Regions from separate parts of the Rossellomorea marisflavi genome, predicted to be linked through region 2. Evidence: predicted binding sites of a transcription regulator. Region 2 holds the regulator's gene; the other holds the start of a gene.
What was found. Region 2 encodes LexA, which represses DNA repair genes until DNA is damaged. Its sites were predicted from a motif close to CGAACATATGTTCG; they were not measured.

Region 1 (4,596 bases), 600 kb from region 2:
TTGAAAAGGGGGATAAGCTCATGGACGGCGCCCTTGAAACCATCACAGCCCTGAAGGAAAATCACGATCTTTACATCGTCACTAACGGGGTATCGAAAACTCAATATAAGCGCCTCACTTCTTCCGGGCTTCATCCCTTATTCCTAGAAACCTTCGTATCCGAAGACACCGGCTATCAAAAGCCGATGAAAGAATTCTTCGACCACGTCTTTGCACGGATCCCGGGCCTTGACCGGTCAGCGAGCCTCATCATCGGCGACTCCTTGACGGCAGATATCCAAGGGGGATCCATGAGTGGGATCGATACCTGCTGGTACAACCCTTCCGATAAGCCGAATGACAGCGGAATCGTGCCTACCTATGAAATTCGCGACCTCCGGGAGCTTCTGAAGCTTCTATAAAAAACGCCCCGCATCCTCTTGAAGGATACGGGGCGTTTCGTTTCATTCCGGGAACAACACAAAGTTCATTCGTCCGTTGATGATCTGACCGGGGCTTTTCAGTTGGAAGGTGTTGCTTGAAGGTGAAAAGTCAATTTTCAGCTGTTCGTCAAGGAAGACCATCTTGGACTTCTCCACAAGGATGGGACCTTCATTCGTTTCGATCACAAGATCCTCGCCTTCTACCGGTTCATGTACATACCAAAGCGTCGGAATCCCGCTGACAACACACCCGCATCCCTCTGTGTCATATTTTAATTTTAAATGGCCTTCCCGGCCGGAAATTTTCTGATTGATGATTTCACTTGCTTTTTCGGTCCACTCGATTTTCATCTTGTCTGCCTCCTTTACCCTTCCATACTATCATAGTTGGAGAAGACGTATTGCAATTTCGGCTCAGTCCCTATACTATCAAAGAGATTACACGATTTTGAAAGGGTGGATTATGATGTCAAAAGCACAGATCAAAGTGAACGATAACGGGTCTTTCCGGGTCAGCGGGGATGTCGAACTCGTAGATGCCGACGGAAATGTATTCCCAACCAAACCAGTCTTCACCCTATGCCGATGCGGCATGTCTGCGAATATGCCGTTTTGCGACGCCTCCCACAAAGGGAAGTTCGATTCCTGCGTGCGCGCCGAAAAAGTCCTGGACGAGGAATAATCACTCATCGATCCGGATATCTGCTATGTCAGCTAGCCGGATCGCATGGACCTCACCGAAACGATCCACTACACGAAGCTTCCCCTCAAGGGAATCTGCGTGCTGAATTTCCCCGATGAGGAGACGGTGCTGCTTCCTTTCATAATGAGTAATCATCACACTCCTGCTATATTCCATCGCTTCTGTCACCACTTCATTCATCATTTCGAACTCCTGTTCATCGAGCTCCCTCCGCTTTTCAAATGAGTCTTCCTCCGCCCAGTCCCTAAGCATTTTCACATGCTCGGGAAGCATCATCGATGTCCACTTGATTTTCCCACGATCGCGAATCATTCCGTTCACCTCTCATTCCTTTACGATTTGTGACCGCCGACCAGCTTGGCCCGGTGGCGTGCCGTACCGGCCGCCGTGTAGGATACCGCCCTCAGAAGGGATGAAGATCCATATTTACTCCGGATCCCGTCCACCACATAGCCGAGTCTTTTCAGTTCCGGACGCTTCAAGTCGAAAAGCGACATTTGAAGCGGGCCATCTTCCACGATATTGGATAACGTAATGGATAATTTCCGGACGGTTCTTCCGCTGTAATTCTCTTCGAACAGTTCCAGGCAGGTCCGGTAAATTTCCATCGTGATGTTTGTCGGCTCTTCCACCGTCCTGGAACGGTGGAATCCACCGCCGAATTCTTCATGACTGTATCCGAGGCCGAAGCTGATGGTCCTTCCCGCCTTTTTATGGGAACGGGCGCGCCGGGCAACCTCCTCGCACATCTCCAGGATGACATGTTTGATTTCTTCCTTCTCTTTATAATCCCGAAGCAGGATCTGACCTTTACCGAAGCTCACCTGTCCATCCATGATGGGGGCCCCGATTTCTGACAGGTCGACTCCCCATGCATGGTGGTAGAGCTGATTTCCCATGATCCCGAATTTCGCTTCAAGTTTCCCGAGCTCATATTGGGCAAGCTGGCCCACCGAAAAGATCCCCATTCGGTTCAGCGTTTTTTCAAGGCGTTTGCCAATCCCCCACATCTCGCTCAAAGGAGAAAGCGGCCATAATTTATCCGGGACATCTTCATACGTCCACTCTGCGATCCCCTTGGATTTTGCATCAAGGTCAAGACAAAGCTTGGCCAGGAGCATATTCGGTCCGATCCCGATAGCACATGGAAGCTGAAACTCCCTCTCCATGTCATCCTGGATCTTACGGGCGACTTCCTCCGCTCCGCCCCACAGTCCCATTGCCCCATCGATCTTGATGAAACTCTCATCCACACTGTACGTATGAATGGCCTCCTTCGGGACGTAACGGTGGAACAGCTTCGTGATCTCCATGGATATCCGGACATAGGTCGCCATCTTCGGCTCCACCAGGCATATCCGGTCGTCCCGGGGAATTTCGTACATCCTCGCCCCGGTCTTGATCCCAAAATCCTGCTTCAGCTTCGGTGAAGCAGCCAGCACGATGCTCCCCTGACGGCTTTGATCGCCGACGACCGCCAGATAGCAATCCAGTGGATCCAATCCCATCATCACAGCCGAACAACTGGCATAGAAGCTCTTCATATCGATGCACAAGATCTTTTGATGCGGAAGCCCGCTGTAATCGACACTCATCTCTCCCACCCCCAAACCAGAACATCCGTTCCACATAGTATATGATGATTGTATACGAATATACGTTCCTATTTCAACAAAAATTATTGGTAAAAAGAAAAGCGGAGGCGGGTCGGGCTGAGGCGACAAGCATAAGACGGAGAACCCAGAAAGGCGTTCTTGGCCTTTTTGGGTTCTTTGGCTTATGACCTCGAGCCTCAACCCGCCGGAGCTGGACAAAGAAAAGCGGAGGGGGCTTGCTCTGAGGCGACAAGCATAAGGCAAAGGCACCGGAAAGGCGTTCTTGGCCTTTTTGGGGGCTTTGACTTATGACCTCGAGCCTCAAGCCCTCGGAGCTGGACAAAGAAAAGCGGAGGCGGGTCGGGCTGAGGCGACAAGCATAAGACAGAGAACCCGGAAAGGCGTTCTGTGCCTTTTTGGGTTCTCTGGCTTATGACCTCGAGCCTCAAGCCCCCGGAGCTGGAAAAAGAAAAGCGGAGGCGGGTCGGGCTGAGGCGACAAGCAAAAAGCAAAGAACCCAGAAAGGGTCCTTACCCTTTTTGGGTTCTTCGCTTTTCGACCTCGAACTTCCACCGCACTCAGCAGCTATTGTCCTTAAGGAAAGCAGAAAGCCTGACGCGATCCTCTACCGCCTGTTTCAATAAACTGAACTGCCCGAGGATCACGGCATCCTCTATTCTTTTCAGTACGATCCAAGCTTGATCATAGACATCCTTGTCGATGATACCGGATTCCATGGCATCATCAAGTTCATCCGCATCGAGGATTTCCCTTTCACCGGTAGGCAGCACCACCAGGTCAAGGTATAGGTCGTCCATCCAGGGCACCCCGTCCTCCTGACCCGTTCCCCGGCAAACGTCGATGTACCACTGAACGATTTCCCCTTCTCCATTGAACATCGTCGTAAGAGTGTAAGCACCGTGGGATGGAAAATGTTGAAGCCACTGATACCCATTGTCCACAAGGCACACTCTCCGCTCTCCATAGCTTTTCCAAAGCGGCTCTCCCACTTCCTTCATCTCTACCAGCGTAATGTCTCCTTCGAAACCTTCCCGTTTGACAGAGGTCATGGCATACCGCTTTGTCAAAACCCGTTTCCACCCTCTACGATCGCCAAATTTCCTTTTCATCCTGCACTTCTCCCCTATACTGAAAATACCCTTTTTTCCTATGAAACGTAAAAGGATCGGTCACAGTGACCGATCCTCCCAATCAATTTGCAACAGGCCGCGCAGGAACCATCACCCGCTCATGCTGAAGATTCACCACGACCTTCACGTCCATTCCGATGGAAGGGTCCGTGAACCGCACATCATAAACCCCCGGCACCTCCTTGGTGACAGAACGAAGCATCACTTCTGAAAATCTCGGATCTTGGAGGACGAGACGGACGGCATGGCACTCCTTCATACTCCCCTCATCGGAAAGGAGGCTCATTTTTTCCGCCTCCGCCCTGCGCGGATGAGACTCGGATATCTCACCGTCTGCTTCTACCTTGACTTTGTCCCCGAGACCTACATCCTCTAGCGGGATTTCATCCCCGTTCCCATTTATCACGACTGTCTCTTGTACAGAAAACCATATATCATTGATTAAAAGTTCTTTTGCTTCCACCTGGGTGACAAAGCCTATGTATGATCCACTGGACTGTCTATGTTCCACCGCGTTCCCCATTCCGCAGCCGGTCAACAGGACCATGGCGGTGACAAGCATCACAGCGATCGTATAATTCTTCATAGACTCCCTCCCCTCCCTACTTTAGACGGATGAGCAGGGGAAAAGGTTTCATGAAAAATGAAAATTCCGAATAAAAAGACCGACTATTGGTTCCGTTTACAGTTTGAGTGAATTTCCTGACCAAGGTGGGAAAGAACCC
Region 2 (4,596 bases):
ATGAGCTAAGTCCGATCGTTTCTACTTCACACCCCTGGTCTTTGAACTTCGTCAAAACTTTGGCAAGGGCTGCCACAGCGGACTCATCCCAGATCTGTGCACCGGTAAAATCGATTTTGACATGTTGTACCTCATCAGACAATTGGAATGCACCCACAAGCGTATCCACGGATGCAAAGAACAATTGACCCTCCACTTTAAAATGACGATTCACACCCTCCACTTTTTCCGTCACCTTCAGCTTGGATATCTTGGCCACAAAGAACATGGCGCTGAGCAATACCCCTGCAATGACCCCTTTTGAGAGGTCGTGAGTGGCAACCACGATGGCGACGGTGATGAGCATCACTGCGGCATCTGCTTTAGGGGCTTTCCTGATGTAACGGAATGATGACCAGTCGAACGTACCGATAGAGACCATGATCATGATTCCGGCGAGAACCGCCATGGGGATCTTCACGACGAAATCCCCAAGTACGATGATTAGGAACATCAGGAAAGAGCCTGCAACAAAGGTGGATAATCGCCCCCGTCCACCTGATTTTACATTGATCACCGACTGACCGATCATCGCGCATCCGGCCATCCCACCGAAGAATCCATTGATAATATTGGCGATTCCCTGACCCCTTGCTTCCTGATTTTTATTGCTGTCCGTATCCGTCATGTCATCTACGATGGAAGCCGTCATAAGGGATTCGAGTAATCCTACAATCGCGAGGGCGAGTGAGTAGGGTAAAATGATACTCAATGTCTCAAGTGAGAACGGGATATCGGGAAGGAAGAACGATGGCAAGGTCTGACGTATCGTCCCGAGATCTCCCACGGTCCTCAAGTCTGCTTTTGAAATCAAGGCAATGGCAGTAAGCACCACAATAGCCACTAGGGGTGAGGGGATGGATTTTACGAATCGGGGGAGCACATACACAACCACCAATGTCACCGCCACAAATACATAGGTCATCCCATTAATGTTGAAAAAGTGAGGCACTTGAGCTGAAAAAATCAGAATGGCCAAAGCATTCACGAATCCGATCATCACAGCGCGTGGGATGAATTTCATGAGCCTTGCGATTTTACATACCCCGAACAGGAGTTGGATGACTCCTGTCAGGATAGTGGCTGCCAACAGATAGTTTAACCCATAATCTTTGACAAGAGGGACCATGACAAGGGCCATGGCACCGGTAGCAGCAGAAATCATGGCAGGTCTTCCGCCGACAAAGGAAATGATGACGGCAATACAAAAAGAAGCGTATAGCCCGACCATTGGATCGACACCGGCTATGATGGAAAAGGCAATGGCCTCAGGAATGAGCGCAAGGGCTACGACGATTCCCGAAAGGATGTCTCCCCTGACATTCGAAAACCATTGTTGTTTTATGGTATTCTTCATATTGTCACCTCTAAAAAATCATAAATTTTAATTCAATAGAAAACAGTTTATCACCGTTTTTCCCAAAAGTGAACCTTTTCGGGAAAAACAATTCCAAACAGGAGAGGGGGAAGGAGATAGGTATGATCATCGGATACTACAGACCGAGCAATGATGATCCTGAAGGACGGATTCAGGAGAAAAAACTGCTGGGAAAAAAATGTACGGTTCTATACAAGGAGGAACATTCTTCACCGAAGAGGAGAGTGAACTTGGAAGCACTGCTTGCAGAAGCAGGGCAGGGGGATACGGTCGTCGTGGCTTCTTTAATCGACTTTGCTGATTCCACCCGGCAGCTATTGGAACTGTTGAACGAGTTAGAAACGAAAGGGACACAGTTCATTTCCATATCTGAAGGGCTGTCGACCAGTCCTGGGAAGACGTACCGTTTTCAGGAGGTATTGGAGCATCTTATAAGCTTTCAAAGTGATGTGATCAGTGAAAGGACAAAAAAGGGCATAGGAGAAGCGAAAGAAAAGGGAGTCAGTACGGGGCGACCGCGAAAGCCTGATGAAAACGTAAAAAAGGCCATAGCCATGTATGAATCAAAAACCTACAGCCTGGCAGAAATAAAAGAAAAAACGGGCATCAGTAAGTCCACTTTATACCGCTATCTTGAAAGATAGAAGAAAAGGAGCTTCCGCCACATGTGACGGAAGCTCCTTTTAGCTTGTCATTTTAATGAACTTGACGGTAGACACCGACGACCTTGCCCAAAATGGATACATTGCGTAGGATGATCGGATCCATGGAGGAATTTTCAGGCTGAAGCCTCACGAAATCTCTTTCTTTGAAGAATCGTTTCACGGTCGCTTCATCTTCTTCCGTCATGGCGACTACGATCTCCCCATTGTTGGCGGTTTGCTGTTGCCTTACGATGACGAAATCCCCGTCGAGGATACCGGCTTCGATCATACTGTCACCCATGATTTCCAGCATGAAAGTATGCTCGTCAGCAGGAGCCATTCTTTCCGGGAGAGGAAAGTACTCTTCGACATTTTCAACCGCTGTGATCGGTTGACCGGCTGTGACTTTCCCGATGAGGGGAACATTCACAACATTATGGCGGGGGATCGAGTCTTCCACCAGGTCGAGGATCTCGATGGCTCTTGGCTTGGTCGGATCCCGGCGGATGAGGCCTTTGCTTTCGAGTCGGGCCAGATGGCCGTGGACAGTGGAGCTTGAGGCAAGTCCAACGGCTTCCCCGATCTCACGTACGGAAGGCGGATAGCCCTTTTCTTTTACGGAGCTTTTGATATATTCCAAGATATCCTGCTGCCGTTTGGATAGTTTTGTCATAGTCACGCACCTCAATCTATCGATCTTATGTTCCCATTATAACATGGGGATGGGAACGATACAAACATAAGTTCGAATTTTTGATTGACTCCAAACGGATGTTCGTATTATGATGGATACAACAAACAGAACAAACATTCGTATGGAGGGGAACATTATGGTAGGCAAACTTTGGGCGAATTACTCATATATACTCGTATTTTTTGGTTTGGCACTTATGGCTTCAATCTATTTCATTCTTCAAATGGGAGGCGGAGTATCTTATCATAGTATCGAGGTACAGGATGGTGATACGCTCTGGACCATCGCAGAGGAATACAGCAGCGACTCTTCCATGTCCACCGATGAATTTATCAAGTGGGTGGGAGAAAGGAATAATCTTTCCACTTATACAATTTCTGCGGGTGATTCACTAGTGCTTCCAGTCGAAAAGAAGCTCGGGATCAACGGGGATTATCAGTATGTCATGAACGAGGAATAGAGGGATTTTTAATGAATGCAATCATCTACTGTCGGGTGAGTACGAAGAAAGATACACAGGAAACATCACTCGAACGTCAGGAAGAAGAACTGTCCAAGCTTGCGCTGGAGTATGGGATGCAGGTGGCATCGGTCATAAAGGATCAGGCAAGTGGTTATGATCTTGACCGGCCAGGCGTCCTCGAGATGCTGGACATAGTAAGGGATCAGTCGATCGATGCGGTATTGATCCAGGATGAGACGAGGATTGGAAGGGGCAATGCGAAGATTGCCCTGATCCATTGCCTGTTGAAAGAAGAGGTCAAAATTATCAGTCAATCCCACAGCGGCGAGCTCCACCTGTCGGACTCCGACTCCATGGTCATCAATATCGTAAGCATGGTGGAGGAATATCAGCGCAAGCTGCATAACCTGAAGATTAAAAGGGGGATGAAAAGGGCAGTTGCGAACGGGTTCCGTCCCCAGAAGAATCTGAAGAACAAAGGGAATATCGAAGGCAGGGAACGAAAGGAAGTCCCCGTCGAAGAAATCGTCAGGCTTCGCAAAAATGAGCTGACATTTGCAGAAATTGCCGCTACTTTGCGTGGGTTTGGCTACGACGTTTCGAAGGCAACCGTTCATCGGCGCTATAAAGAACATATGGACTCCATCGATCAAGCGTAACCCTTGTCATCACCCTTTATATTTAGTAACATGTCGTTATACGTTACCGAAATTAAAGGGGTTTTATAGATGCTTTCAAAAGAAAAAATGAACCGGATCAATGAATTGTCCAAAAAATCCAAGTCTACCGGGCTTTCAGCAGATGAAGCGAAGGAACAGACCAGGTTGAGGAAAGAATATCTTGAGACGTTCCGTCAATCCATGAAAGGGACCATAGAGAATACCAGAATCTTTGATCCTGATGGGAATGAAGTGACGCCCAAGAAAATACAAGATATTCAAAACAAAAAGAAACACTGATTGTAAGTCCATACTGGATCACGCTGCCTTTTAAGCGTGGTCCTTTTTATTACGTCGAATGAATGAGGCAGTGGTGAATTCAGAATGGATATCGGTTTTAACAAAAAGAGAGACGTGGTATCATTCAAGATAGTTGTATAAACAGCCAAAGAAGATTAATATTAAGTAGAGATTGAAAAGGAAGGATGTCTGACATGTTTGATAAAACAGATCAATTAGCAATTAACACAATCCGAACGTTATCGATCGACGCGATCGAAAAGGCAAACTCCGGTCATCCGGGAATGCCGATGGGTGCAGCCCCTATGGCGTATGCCTTATGGACACGTTTCATGAACCATAACCCCAAAAATCCTCATTGGTTTAACCGTGACCGTTTTGTTCTCTCTGCAGGGCATGGGTCAATGCTTTTATACAGC

Region 1: K6T23_RS13850 (Y-family DNA polymerase) is a predicted target of LexA. The motif match lies at 2,776-2,789, and genes of this name have one in related genera.

What each region holds. Positions count from the first base shown of each region.
Region 1 covers NZ_CP081870.1:2,630,069-2,634,664, forward strand. Annotated here, with positions in the region: gene K6T23_RS13830 (YjjG family noncanonical pyrimidine nucleotidase) at 1-401, shown strand, start outside; gene K6T23_RS13835 (iron-sulfur cluster biosynthesis family protein) at 444-773, opposite strand; gene K6T23_RS13840 (CDGSH iron-sulfur domain-containing protein) at 889-1,104, shown strand; gene K6T23_RS13845 (YolD-like family protein) at 1,105-1,437, opposite strand; gene K6T23_RS13850 (Y-family DNA polymerase) at 1,458-2,720, opposite strand; gene K6T23_RS13855 (ribonuclease FAU-1 family protein) at 3,299-3,850, opposite strand; gene K6T23_RS13860 (DUF3221 domain-containing protein) at 3,933-4,457, opposite strand.
Region 2 covers NZ_CP081870.1:2,026,607-2,031,202, forward strand. Annotated here, with positions in the region: gene K6T23_RS10640 (SulP family inorganic anion transporter) at 1-1,396, opposite strand, end outside; gene K6T23_RS10645 (recombinase family protein) at 1,519-2,061, shown strand; gene lexA (transcriptional repressor LexA) at 2,114-2,734, opposite strand; gene yneA (cell division suppressor protein YneA) at 2,892-3,215, shown strand; gene K6T23_RS10660 (YneB family resolvase-like protein) at 3,227-3,877, shown strand; gene K6T23_RS10665 (DUF896 domain-containing protein) at 3,947-4,177, shown strand; gene tkt (transketolase) at 4,372-4,596, shown strand, end outside.